2 linked regions of the Teredinibacter turnerae T7901 genome follow. The protein of the gene in region 1 interacts with the protein of each later gene in a pairwise test. Links are inferred from orthologs where the notes say so. Each region holds a gene or a part of one and is shown on either strand. Other genes may lie near its edges.

What was found. Proteins that work in one complex are often made in the same cells at the same time.
Region 2: the proteins of acpP (region 1) and ybgC interact in binary tests that used the Escherichia coli proteins (3 or more experiments, as listed by UniProt). The link is inferred for Teredinibacter turnerae T7901 from one-to-one orthologs.

Annotation. Positions count from the first base shown.
Region 1 is NC_012997.1:1,790,870-1,797,304, reverse strand. What follows is about bases 1,825-4,544. They hold acpP (acyl carrier protein), read right to left. Parts: upstream 3,445-4,544; coding sequence 3,205-3,444; downstream 1,825-3,204. Other genes in these bases: fabD (ACP S-malonyltransferase), read right to left, coding at 4,395-4,544; fabG (3-oxoacyl-ACP reductase FabG), read right to left, coding at 3,646-4,389; fabF (beta-ketoacyl-ACP synthase II), read right to left, coding at 1,825-3,038. In the rest of the region: endolytic transglycosylase MltG, read right to left, coding at 1-930; pabC (aminodeoxychorismate lyase), read right to left, coding at 927-1,799; more of fabF, read right to left, coding at 1,806-1,824; more of fabD, read right to left, coding at 4,545-5,366; phosphate acyltransferase PlsX, read right to left, coding at 5,422-6,414; rpmF (50S ribosomal protein L32), read right to left, coding at 6,417-6,435. UniProt on the Escherichia coli protein: Carrier of the growing fatty acid chain in fatty acid biosynthesis.
Region 2 is NC_012997.1:3,790,361-3,797,241, reverse strand. Bases 1,280-4,030 are described here. They hold ybgC (tol-pal system-associated acyl-CoA thioesterase), read left to right. Parts: upstream 1,280-2,323; coding sequence 2,324-2,737; downstream 2,738-4,030. Other genes in these bases: tolA (cell envelope integrity protein TolA), read left to right, coding at 3,849-4,030; tolR (protein TolR), read left to right, coding at 3,430-3,849; tolQ (protein TolQ), read left to right, coding at 2,738-3,427; ruvB (Holliday junction branch migration DNA helicase RuvB), read left to right, coding at 1,280-2,259. In the rest of the region: crossover junction endodeoxyribonuclease RuvC, read left to right, coding at 5-538; Holliday junction branch migration protein RuvA, read left to right, coding at 561-1,181; more of ruvB, read left to right, coding at 1,216-1,279; more of tolA, read left to right, coding at 4,031-4,601; Tol-Pal system beta propeller repeat protein TolB, read left to right, coding at 4,598-5,893; peptidoglycan-associated lipoprotein Pal, read left to right, coding at 5,948-6,448; TERTU_RS15170 (tetratricopeptide repeat protein), read left to right, coding at 6,470-6,881.

The DNA of each region.
Region 1 (6,435 bases):
TCCCTTGGCAACAAAATAGAGTGCCGTCCCCGCAGCGGGATGTAGTGCCGCGTGAATCGCTTCGCGCCCGGGGTTGGCAATCGGTGTCGGAGGCAACCCTGAAATGGTGTAGGTGTTGTACTCAGTAGGTGTTTTCAAATCAACCCGTCTTAGGTTTCCATCGTAGGCATCACCAAGGCCATAAATCACGGTTGGATCCGTTTGCAATCGCATTTTTTTCTGCAATCGCCTTACAAACACGCCAGCAATCTCTGCTCGCTCATAACCTACACCTGTCTCCTTTTCGATAATGGAAGCCATTATCAGCGCTTCGTAAGGGGAGCTATAAGGCAGCCCTTCAGCGCGCTGTTCCCATTCTTCGCTCAAGACGGATTTCATGCGCCAGTATGCGCGCAACAAAATATCTTTATCAGCGTCGCCACGAATGTATTGATAGGTATCTGGATAGAAATAACCTTCTGGCTGCATTTCTGGAATATTCAACACTTGAGCAAGTTCAGGATAAGTTTTTTGACCAAGCGTGTTAACAAGATTTTCCTGCTGGTGCAAAACGCTCACGAAATCTCGCAACCTCAACCCTTCCACTAAAGTTACAGGGTGCTGAACATGTTCAGATTTTTGAAACCGTTGCAGCAGTTCCACCGGAGAAAAAACCATTTCCAGCCTGTACTCGCCCGCCTTTATATTTTCAAGGTGAAAAATACGACCATATACAACCCATACATCTGGCCAGCGAATGAGATGCTCTTCGTGTAAACGTTTCGCGACTGAATGTAGCGTGGCCCCTTTTTCAATAATGAAAACAGGCTCGATAATTTGTACGGTCCTCGGGTTATACAGCCAGTGCCATAAATAAAACCCAATGGACAAGGCCATAACCAGTGACCACACGGCCATCGCTAATACTATTTTTAGTGGGCTTACATTCATCGATGGACGTCCAAATAATTTTTAACCGTCAAAGCGACCCTCTCCGCCAACTCTGCACTGGCATTGCCAAACTCGACGCGATCACACCCGGCTACAGGTACAATCCCTCGCAATGCGTTACATAAAAATACCGCATCGCTTGCCAACAGCTGCTGTACAGGCAACGTGCAAACCTGGATATCCGCGCCATCTATTTTTTTGCCAAGATCCAGAATCAACCCGCGCATTACCCCAGCCACACCGCTGTTTTCGAGGTGCGGGGTCAATAAACGCTGACCACGCAAACAAAAAATATTATGGTGCGGCGTTTCCACAACACAATCCTCGGGGTCCAGCAACAGCGCTTCGCAATCTAACCCAGCAGAAAAATTTTTAGTTGCCAGTGCATAGTCAAGGCGATTCAGGTGTTTTATACCCGCGAGTTGCGGGTTTGGGTAGAGTCGGTACGAAACAGTTTTTAAGCGAACCGCCGGAGCACACCATTGCCCGTCGATTACTACAGAGGAAGGCGTGAACTGAAATAGCAGTTCAGCGGTTGAATTCGGCCCGGAATAATTACCCCTTGCTGAAGCTGTGCGGTAAACGGTGAGCTTAGCCACACCGGATTCCCCACGTTGCCGAACAGCGTGCGTAAAGATGTTCAATTGCTCTGTAAACAACTCGGCAAGGACCAAACCCAGGCGCTCACATCCACGACGCAAGCGAGCAATATGGAGATCGAGCAGCGGTAACCTTCCGGATTCCACTCGCGCCGTTTCGAACACACCATCGGCGTATTGGAATCCGCGATTGAGCAGCACTGAACCGGCAGAAAAATCTGCAATAGAGCATCCGTTAAGAAAAACGAGCGGATCGCCGGAGCCGGCCATAAATGGTTAAACTTTGCGGAACAACAGGGTACCGTTAGTACCACCAAATCCGAAAGAGTTACTTAAAACTGTTTCGATTTTCATAGCTTGCGCCGTATGAGGCACAAAATTAAGATCGCAGCCTTCATCCGGGTTATCCAGATTAATGGTAGGTGGCGCAACTTGATCGCGAAGACTCAAAATAGAAAAAATCGCTTCTACCGCACCAGCCGCGCCAAGCAAGTGGCCGATCATAGATTTAGTTGAGCTCACAGCCAGTTTGTAGGCGTGGTCACCAAACACATTTTTAATGGCGACGCATTCGGCGTTATCTCCGGCCAGAGTCGACGTGCCATGCGCGTTGATATAGTCAATTTTATCCGCACTGATATTTGCGTCTTGCAGAGTATTCAGCATAGCTCGCTCAGCACCCTCTCCTGACGGAGACGTAATGTGATAGGCATCGCCACTGGTACCAAACCCGGACAGTTCCGCATAAATGTTTGCACCACGCGCTTTCGCGTGTTCGTACTCTTCGAGAACAACGATGCCCGCACCGTCACCCAGCACAAAACCATCACGGTCTTTGTCCCAGGGGCGGCTCGCCTGCTCCGGGCTATCATTGCGCTTGGACAACGCTCGTGCGGCAGCGAATCCACCGATGCCCACCGGAGTAGTTGCCATTTCGGCACCACCAGCCAACATTACATCGGCATTGCCATACATAATTTCGCGCGCAGCGAGGCCAATGCTGTGCGTGGCAGAGGTGCAGGCCGTCGTCACCGCCAGGTTCATGCCTTTAAGGCCATAGCGAATGGACAGGTTGCCAGCGATCATATTGATGATTGCGCCGGGCACAAAAAAAGGCGAAACCCGGCGAGGACCGCGCTCTTTAATCGTGATCGCCGTGTCTTCAATTGAACCCAGCCCACCAATACCAGAGCCAATAACGCAGCCATAACGACCAGCGTTAGCTTCATCAACTTGCAAACCTGAGTCGGTCATTGCCTGCACGCCAGCAGCCATGCCGTATTGGATAAACAAATCCAGCTTACGTGCTTCTTTAGCGTCCAGATACGGCGTGATATCGAGATCACGCACAGAAGCGCTGATCTGCGTTGCGAAGCTCGACACATCGAAAGAGCTAATCGGTGAAACACCGCTTTTTCCGGCCAAGATAGCTTGCCAGGTATCTTCAACATTGTGTCCTACCGAACTCACCATACCCAACCCGGTAACAACAACTCTCTTTCGACTCACGAACTTTCTCCAAACAGCAAAATTGCTTTGTACAAATCAGACAGATCTTTCAACGTCTGCAAATCATAGACACAAATATGCAAATCATAGACACAAAAACGACAAAAGCCGCACTATTCCTCATAGATACGGCTTTTGTTAAAGGCTCAGATCAAGAGAAAAAGGCTTATGCCAGGTTCTCGTTGATGTAATCGATTGCCAGCTGAACAGTAGTAATCTTTTCGGCTTCTTCGTCAGGAATTTCGGTTTCGAACTCTTCTTCCAGAGCCATTACCAATTCAACGGTGTCCAGAGAGTCTGCACCCAGATCTTCAACGAAGGACGCTTCGTTTTTTACTTCTTCTTCTTTAACGCCAAGTTGCTCTGCAACAATTTTCTTTACGCGTTCTTCAATGCTGCTGCTCATAATCGTAGTTAACTCCTAGTGATAATCTTAGTGAAGCCGTTTTGTTGAACAATTCTTAAGCCGTAACCTAGCGCCACAAATCGGCAGAAATATGATGATCCGGCTTACACGTGCGCGCATTTTAACGCGATTTATCCACGATGTAACCTCAGATTGCAATTTTATTAAAAATACCGATATTTTTCTTTATTTTTCAATAGCTTAGCACATATACATGCCGCCGTTTACATGCAGCGTTTCACCTGTAATATAGGCCGCATCATCGCTACAGAGGAACTTCACCACAGACGCAATTTCCTCCGGTTGACCCAGTCGAGCCAGCGGAATCGCAGACAACATCATGGTTTTCTGGTCTTCGCTCAACACCTTCGTCATATCAGTATCGATAAAACCGGGAGCTACGGAATTAACCGTGATATTCCGTGACCCCACCTCTTTCGCCAGTGAGCGCGCAAACCCCATCACACCAGCTTTGGTAGCTGCGTAATTGGATTGGCCAGCATTTCCCATCTGCCCGACAACCGAGCTGATATTCACAATACGACCCCATCGCGCTTTCATCATGCCGCGCAAACAGGCTTTACTCAAGCGGTAGACCGCACTCAGGTTGGTATTGATTACATCAAACCACTCTTCGTCGCTCATCCGCATTAACAAATTGTCATTGGTAATTCCGGCATTATTAACCAGTATTTGCGGCGCACCGTATTTTTCAGAAACCACTGACATCAAAGCTGCAACAGAGTCTGCATCGGTTACATTGAGAGGCTGCCCCATGCCTTGAATGTTCTTGCTAGCGAAGCGCTCACTAATCGCTGCTGCACCACTCTCACTGGTCGCAGTTCCGATCACAATCGCACCGGCTTCACCAAGCCCGTCGGCAATTGCCGCTCCAATTCCACGGCTGCCACCTGTAACGATCGCAATTTTTCCTTCCAACGACATAGCTATTATTCTCCTGCTTCGGGTAACGCCAACAAGGTAGCGCTGAGCGCGTCTTCGCTGTCGGTACTTAATGTGTTAAGAGCGCGGTCGATGCGCTTGTTTAAACCTGAAAGAACTTTGCCAGGGCCGCATTCTACAGTGGTACCAATGCCTGCGCTGGTCAAGGCGTTAACACAAGCAACCCAGCGAACAGCTGAATATATTTGTGCAACCATAATCGCTTTAATTTCCTCGGCGTCAGTCAGCGTTTGCGCGGTAACATTGTGCACCACGGGAATTGACGGACTTTCAAACGCCGTGCTCTGGATATGCTCAGCAAGCCTGTCTGCGGCAGGCTTCATCAGCGCTGTGTGGAACGGCGCACTCACAGGCAATAACAACGCACGCTTGGCACCTGCATCTTTACAAAGCGCCATCGCCCGCTCGACTGCCGCCGCATGACCTGCGATAACCAATTGGCCCGGGGAATTGTAGTTGACGGGAGAAACAATGTCTTGCGCATTACTGGCCTCCGCCGCCATCGCAGCAGTACACGCTTCCTCAACCAGGCTATCATCCAAGCCAATAATGGCCGCCATCGCACCGATACCCGCAGGCACCGCTTCTTGCATAAATTGACCGCGCATGCGGACAAGCTTCACGGCGTCGGTGAAATCCACAATACCCGCGCACACCAATGCGGACCACTCCCCAAGGCTGTGACCGGCCATCATCTCTGGCTTGGCACCGCCTTTTTCCTGCCATACGCGCCAGGTCGCCACACTCGCGGTAAGTAGTGCAGGCTGAGTGACCTCGGTCATATTCAGCTCTTCCTGAGGCCCCTCCTGCACCAGTTTCCAAAGGTCATAGCCCAGCGCCTCTGACGCCTGCGCAAAAGTATCCTTGACCACGGTATACGATTCAGCGAGATCACCCAGCATACCCACTTTTTGCGAGCCTTGACCGGGGAAAACAAACGCCAGCTTGGAATTACTCATAACTCTACTTACCTTGCTTTTGTTCTAGTAAAACATGCAGTTAAACACGCACAGCTCAAAGACACTGAGCTATCCGCTCGGGAATATTAGCCGACACCTGGTCCACTGCGGCGACCAAAGCCTGCTCAAAACCAAACTTGTCGGTGCCGCCATGGCTTTTTACCAGTGTTCGCTGAAGACCCAGCATGGCAGCACCATTAAAGTTCGACGGGTTGTACGCTGCCATCCAGCGACGCAGGAGGGGCTCCACAATTAAGCCAGCAATCTGATTGAAACGATTCTCACGCAATTTGGCTTTCAGGCTGGAGGCAATAAATGCAGCGACACCTTCGCTCACCTTTAATGCCACGTTGCCGATGAGACCGTCGCACACAACAACGTCGACTTCGCCTTGATACAGACCGTGCCCTTCTACAAACCCTGCGAAGTTAATCGTCGGGTGCTCCCGCATCAGCGCTGCGGCGGTAAGAATAGACTCACTGCCCTTGCTCAGCTCTGTACCCACATTCAACAGCGCCACCGACGGGTTTTCGCGACCATACACTCTCGCCAAAGCAGACCCCATGAGCGCAAACTGCACCAGTTGCTGAGCCGAACAGTTGAGGTTGGCGCCGAGATCAAGAATAAAGCTCGATCCGCGTGCTGTCGGAATGGGCTTACAGATCGCTGGTCGACTCACCCCTGGGAACGTTTTGATAAGTTTGCGTCCCATCGCCATTAACGCGCCGGTGTTGCCACCGCTCACGCAAGCGTCCGCCTGCCCTGTCGCCACCAGCTCCACCGCCTTCCACATGGATGAGCCTTGTTTATGACGCAAAGCGCTACCCGCCCTCTCATCAGCAGCAACAGTTATTTCGGTTTGAATAAGGGACATGCGGGAAGCACAAACGCTACCCTTCACGGCAGCCTCCAAGTCAGCAAAATCGCCAAACAAGGTAAGACGTGTGTGAGGGTAGCGTTTGAGAAAGGCGATTGATGCCTCAATAACAAGGCGGGGACCTTGGTCCCCGCCCATCGCATCAATAGAGAGATGTATCTGTTGTGACAAACTTACTCGTCGTCGCCAACT
Region 2 (6,881 bases), 2.0 Mb from region 1 along the record:
GGTTATGCCATTAATTCTTGGGGTTGATCCCGGTTCACGCAAAATGGGCTACGGGATAATCAACGCCACAGGGAGTCGTTTAGGCTACGTTGCCAGTGGTGTAGTGCGTATCCCCCAGCCGCTGTTAGTGGCGGACTGCCTTGCCGAACGTTTGAAAGTGATCTTCGATTCGCTCAGTGAAATTATCGAGCAGTATCAGCCGCAGGAATTTGCGATAGAAAATGTGTTTATGGCAAAGAGTGCGGGTTCCGCTTTGAAATTGGGGCAGGCGCGTGGTGCGGCCATCGTCGCTGCCGTCAATAAGGATCTGCCGGTGTCTGAATACGAAGCGCGCAAAGTCAAACAGGCGGTGGTAGGTACAGGTGCCGCGGACAAACTCCAGGTACAGCACATGGTCTGTACGCTGCTCAAGCTCAGCAAAGCGCCCGCGGAAGATGCCGCAGACGCCCTCGCCGTGGCTATTTGCCACGCCAATAGTCAACAAAACCTGATTCGCATGGCGGGCGCGCGGCGTTACCGTCGCGGCCGAACCGTATAGTGAAACACGCGAGAGACAAAACATGATAGGCAGACTAACGGGAAACCTGGTGGTAAAACAGGCGCCTAATCTGATGGTGGATATCAACGGTGTGGGCTATGACTTGCTTGCGCCCATGTCCACCTTTTACCAGTTACCGGAGCTGGACGCCAAAGTGGTTCTACATACCCATTTCGCTGTCAGCGAAACGTCGCAGCAACTGTTTGGGTTTATCGATCAGCAAGACCGTGAATTTTTCCGCATGCTAATAAAGGTGAACGGGGTGGGGCCAAAAATGGCAGTGGGCATCATGTCGATGGAAACCAACGATATTGTGCGCTGCATTCTCGAGGACAACCTGAATGCGCTGGTGAAGGTGCCGGGGGTTGGCAAAAAAACCGCTGAGCGCTTAATTATTGAAATGCGGGACAAGCTTAAGAGCTGGCAGGTGACCCCGAGCGTCGATGCGACCGGAAGCCTGGTCGCATTGGATAGCGCGGCTCCCTCGCAAAACGCCATTGTCGCCGAAGCCGAAAGCGCGTTGGTGGCTCTGGGTTACAAGCCGGTGGAAGCGAGCAAGGCGGTTGCCCGGGTAACCAGCGACGAGATCACCCGCAGTGAGGATCTTATCCGGCTGGCGTTGCGCAATATGATCCCGGCATAATAACGACGTTTTTATACCCAGTGAAAGCTCATTTATGATTGATCAGGATCGTATTGTCGACGGCCATGCCAGTGGCCGCGAAGACCAGTTGGACCGCGCTGTTCGCCCCAAACGTCTGGCGGAATACATTGGTCAGCCCGCAGTGCGTGAGCAGATGGAAATTTTTATCGGGGCGGCCCGCCTGCGCGAGGAGGCTCTGGACCACACTCTGGTATTTGGTCCGCCGGGATTGGGTAAAACAACGCTCGCCAATATTATCGCTACCGAAATGGGCGGCGATCTCAAAACCACCTCTGGCCCGGTGCTGGACAAAGCGGGCGATCTCGCCGCGCTGATGACCAACTTAGAAGCGGGCGATGTGCTGTTTATTGATGAAATCCACCGTTTAAGCCCGGTTGTCGAAGAAATTCTGTACCCCGCAATGGAGGATTTTCAGCTCGACATCATGATTGGCGACGGTCCTGCAGCGCGTTCCATTAAGCTGGACTTACCACCATTTACCCTCGTCGGCGCGACCACGCGCGCGGGGCTGCTTACCTCGCCGCTGCGCGACCGCTTCGGCATTGTGCAGCGGCTGGAATTCTACAGCGTGCAGGATCTTACACATATTGTGAAACGCAGTGCGCAACTCAGTGGCGTCGCAATGGAAGAGGCTGGCGGCATGGAGATCGCGCGGCGCGCAAGGGGTACACCGCGGATTGCCAATCGCTTATTGCGCAGGGTGAGAGATTATGCGGAGGTCAAAGGCGATGGCGTAATCACCGCCGCAATCGCCGATAGTGCGCTCAATATGTTGAATGTCGATCACCACGGGTTCGATCATATGGACCGACGGTTACTGCTGGCATTAATAGAAAAGTTTGGTGGTGGCCCGGTGGGTGTGGACAGCTTAGCCGCAGCAATCAGTGAGGAGCGGGACACTATCGAAGACGTGCTGGAGCCTTATTTGATCCAGCAGGGATTTCTGGTGCGAACGCCTCGAGGTCGAATGGCGACACAGAACGCGTATAATCACTTTGGAATTTTGGCGCCAAAACACCTGGAAAGCCAGCAGCAAGATTCGCTTCCTGGAATCTGAAAACCGCATACAACGGGCGATATTCGCCTGTTAACCCGCCTTTAAGAGCGTAGGGACGACTGTTTTGAAAGAATTTTCTGTGCCAATGCGTGTCTATATAGAAGACACGGACGCTGGCGGAATTGTTTACTACGTGAATTACTTGAAATTTATGGAGCGCGCCCGCACCGAACTGTTGCGATCTCTTGGCTACGGCAAGGCTGCAACACTGAACGGCGACCTGCTGATGGTCGTCGCTTCCGCAGAAGTTAATTATCTTGCACCTGCCCGGCTCGATGATGAACTGATGGCCAGTGCGGTGTTTGAGCGGGTAGCGCGAACATTTATTGTCTTTTCCCAAACGGTGATGCGCGGAGACACCTGTTTGTGCCGTGGGCGTGTGAAGGTGGCCTGTGTCACACGCGACACCATGAAACCGACGCCCCTGCCGAAACAATTAATCGCTACTGCAAAAGAATTAATGGGAGAACCGCAGTAAATGAACCAAGAACCTCTTTCTATTCTTAATCTCGTGCTCAATGCCAGCCTTCTTGTTCAGCTGGTTATGCTGCTGCTGTTTATGGCGTCTGCCGTATCCTGGGTGATGATTGTTCAACGTGGCATGTACCAGGGGCGCGCCCGGCAGGCTTTCCGCGAATTTGAATCGCAATTTTGGTCGGGCATCGACCTCACGCAGCTTTATCGCCAGGGTAATAGTGGAGCGAATAAACATAGTACCGATGGCATCGAGAATATTTTTCGCGCGGGCTTTAAAGAATTTACCCGCCTGCGTCAGCAGGGCAGTACAGACCCTGATGCCATTATGGAAGGCACCCAGCGCGCCATGCGGGTTGCGCACAGTCGCGAAGAGGAAAAACTGGAGGCCAACCTGCCATTTCTTGCCAGCGTCGCCTCTGTCAGCCCCTATATTGGCTTGTTTGGCACTGTCTGGGGCATTATGAACTCATTCCGTGGGTTGGCGAATGTACACCAGGCGACACTTGCCACTGTCGCGCCCGGCATTTCCGAAGCCCTGGTAGCGACAGCGATGGGACTGTTCGCGGCAATTCCCGCCGTGCTTGCGTATAACCGTTTTTCTGCAAATGCGGAGCAACTCACTGGCAAGTATCAGACGTTCGCAGAAGAATTTTCTTCAATCCTCCATCGCCAGGTCCACGCCAAGAGCTGATTATGTCCAATAAGAAGCGCAAGCCAATGGCGGAAATAAACGTCGTACCTTATATCGACGTCATGTTGGTACTGTTGGTCGTGTTTATGGTGACAGCGCCACTTTTAATGCAGGGGGTCAAAGTCGATTTGCCGCAGGCGCCCTCCGCCCCCATCGACAATAAAGATGACGAGCCGTTGATCGTCTCGATCAAGCCGGACGGAACCTACTACCTGAAACTTGGCGATAAACCGGAAACCGCAAAACCCTTGCCGGAAATAACCAGCATGGTGGGCAAGGTGCTGCGCCAAAAGCCAGCCACACCCGTTCTGGTGTGGGGTGATGCCAAGGTGGAATACGGTATTGTGGTTGCTCTGATGACCCAGTTACAGGCTGCGGGTGCGCCATCGGTGGGTCTGGTGACGGAGCCGCCGGTTAACTGATGCTCGCTCGATCCTACGCTTTTCCAATCGCCGTCAGTGTTATTTTGCACGGCTTGGTGGTGGCTGTATTGTTTGTCAACTTCGGCTCTACCCCGCCTCCGCGTAAAGTCGTTGCGCCACAATATATAGAAGCAAAGTTGGTCGAACTGGAGAAAAAAGCGAAACCGGCTTCTGCCCCTAAAAAGCCTAAAGTGGTCGATCTCACGGCGCAGCGAAAAGCGCAGGAAATCCAAAAGCGCGCAGCGGAGAAGCAACGTCAGCTGAAAATTCAGGCAGATAAAGAGGCTGAAGCTAAACGCCGTGCGGAAAAAAAACAGCGTGAGAAAGAAGAGCGCGAAAAGCTCGCTCAGCAACAGCGCGAAATGGAACAGCAAAAGCGGGAGCGAATGCAACAAGAGTTTGCTGAAGCGCTCAAAGAAGAGCAGGGCTTGCTCGCAGCAGATGAATCTGCCACGGTCGCGCAAAGCTATGCTGATGTTATCCAGCGCCGGATTGAGCAACAGTGGAGTCGTCCACCCTCAGCGCGCAACGGCATGCGGTGTGAACTGACGATTGATATGGTACCCAATGGGCGGATTATCGACGTTAATTTGAAAAAAAGCAGCGGCAACAGTGCGTTCGACCGCTCCGCTATTGCGGCGGTGAAAAAAGTTGAAGTGATTCCCGAAGTAAAAGATATTCCTATCGATGTGTTTGAGCGGCACTTTCGCAAATTCAGTTTGGCTTTCCAGCCGGAGGATTTACGCCAATGATTTATCGGATGGTTTTGATACCACTCCTTCTACTGTTATCGCTGTCGACTCGCGCCGAGTTGATGATTGAGATCACCCAGGGGATGGATAACCCAACCCCTATCGCCATAGTTCCATTTTCGGGAAGTGGTGATCTGCCGGAAAATATCCAGCAGATTGTTTCATCGGATTTATTGCGCAGCGGGTTTTTTCGCCCACTGGCACCGTCGGATATGCTCTCACTTCCATCGCGACAGCAGGACATTTTTTACCGGGACTGGCGAATACTCGGTGTTGAATATCTGGTGATCGGTCAGGTACGCGAAGCTGCGGTTGGTGCGGCAGACGACTACATTGTTGATTTCCAGCTTTACGATGTGCTCGGTCAGCGCAATGTGATGCAGAAAACTATTACAGGGAGTGTCGCAGAGCTCAGAGATATTGCTCACGAAATAAGCGATGTTCTTTATCAAACCTTGACCGGTATTCGCGGGGCCTTCTCCACTAAAATTCTCTATATTGAAGATTTACGACGGGAAGGTGCCGGTCGTTATCGTCTGGTGAAAGCGGATGCTGACGGCGCCCGCGAGAAAGTGCTTTTTACCACCAGCGAACCACTTCTTTCGCCCACCTGGTCCAACGATATGACACAGGTGGCTTATGTTTCATTTGAAACCGGCCGACCCGCAATTTTTCGACAAAATCTGTTAACGGGTGTGCGCGAACAATTAACAAACTTTAAAGGGCTTAATGGAGCGCCTGCCTGGTCACCGGACGATTCAAAACTGGCTATGGTGTTGTCGAAAGATGGCAACCCGGAACTGTACACATTGGATATTGCGAGTAAAAAGTTGACCCGCGTCACCAATCATTTTGCAATTGATACCGAACCCAACTGGACGGCAGACGGGAAGGGACTAATATTTACTTCGAATCGCGGTGGTAACCCACAAATTTATCAAGTGGGGCTTGAAACCGGGCGGGTAGAACGCTTAACCTTCGAAGGAGATTATAACGCCAGACCGCGTGTGACACCGGACGGTAAAAGTCTTGTCATGGTTCATCGCTATAAAGGCGTATTTCACATAGCATGGCAAGATATAGCCTCTGGCGACATGCGGATTCTCACCGAAACCTGGCTTGACGAATCGCCGAGTATAGCGCCTAATGGCGCGATGCTTTTGTATGCTACAAAGTACAACGATAAAGGGGTTTTGGCTGCAGTTTCTATGGATGCAGGAGTTAAATTCCGATTGCCCTCAAAACAAGGTGATGTGAGGGAACCTGCGTGGTCTCCTTTCGTCAAAAAGTGAGTGGGTTAACAAACAGGTTTGAAACGCTATTATTAACACTTGGGAGTGATAAAAATGAGTAACATCTTAAAATCCTTGATTACCTTGGTTGCTGTTTTTGGCCTGTTGGCTGGTTGTTCTTCCAGTACCAAGAAGGACGAAACTGATTCAGCTGCAAACGATTCTGCCAGCACTGATACTTCAGCATATGAAGACACCACTGAAACAGTCGATCCTTACGATGCGCTGAATGGCGTAGCCACTGTTTTCTACTTCGATTTCGACCAGTCTATTCTGCGTGCAGACGCGCGTTCTGCTTTGATGGTTTACGCGGAAGTATTGAAAGCTGCTCCTAAGTCAGTACGTTTAGAAGGTCACGCCGATGAGCGTGGTACTCGCGAGTACAACATGGCTTTAGGTGAGCGTCGTGCGAATGCGGTTCGCGACTTCCTGATCCTGCAAGGTGTTGATTCTTCCCTGATCGAAACTGTCAGCTACGGTGAAGAGCGTCCTGCGCAAATGGGCAGCAGTGAGTCATCCTGGGCTATGAACCGTCGTGTAGAAATCGTTCTCTAAGACGGACGTTAAAATCGCCATATGTATAGATCCATACTCGCCGCTGTCTCTCTGACAGCGGCTTGTTTAAGTTACGCTCAGGTCGAAGTCGTCGACCGCTCTCCCTCCTCGCGCGGAACAACGCAAGCGCCGCCCAGTCAGCCTACCCAACAAACTACTACTGGCAACCAGCAGGTCGCCGAGTTGTACTACCAGCTTCAGGTGTTGCAGCAGGAAGTTCTGGAGTTGCGGGGCCTGGTTGAAACGCAGACACACGAACTCAAACGCTTAAAGCAGCAACGGCTCGATGACTACCTCGATCTCGACCGACGGCTAAGTCAGCTTGGCAGTGGTGCGATCAGTTCTGTTGCTAGCCCGGCCGCCGCCTCGGTTCCTTCGGCGAGTGAAAACGCGGGTACGGCCTCTCCTGCCGACGAGCTCAAAAGCTATCGGG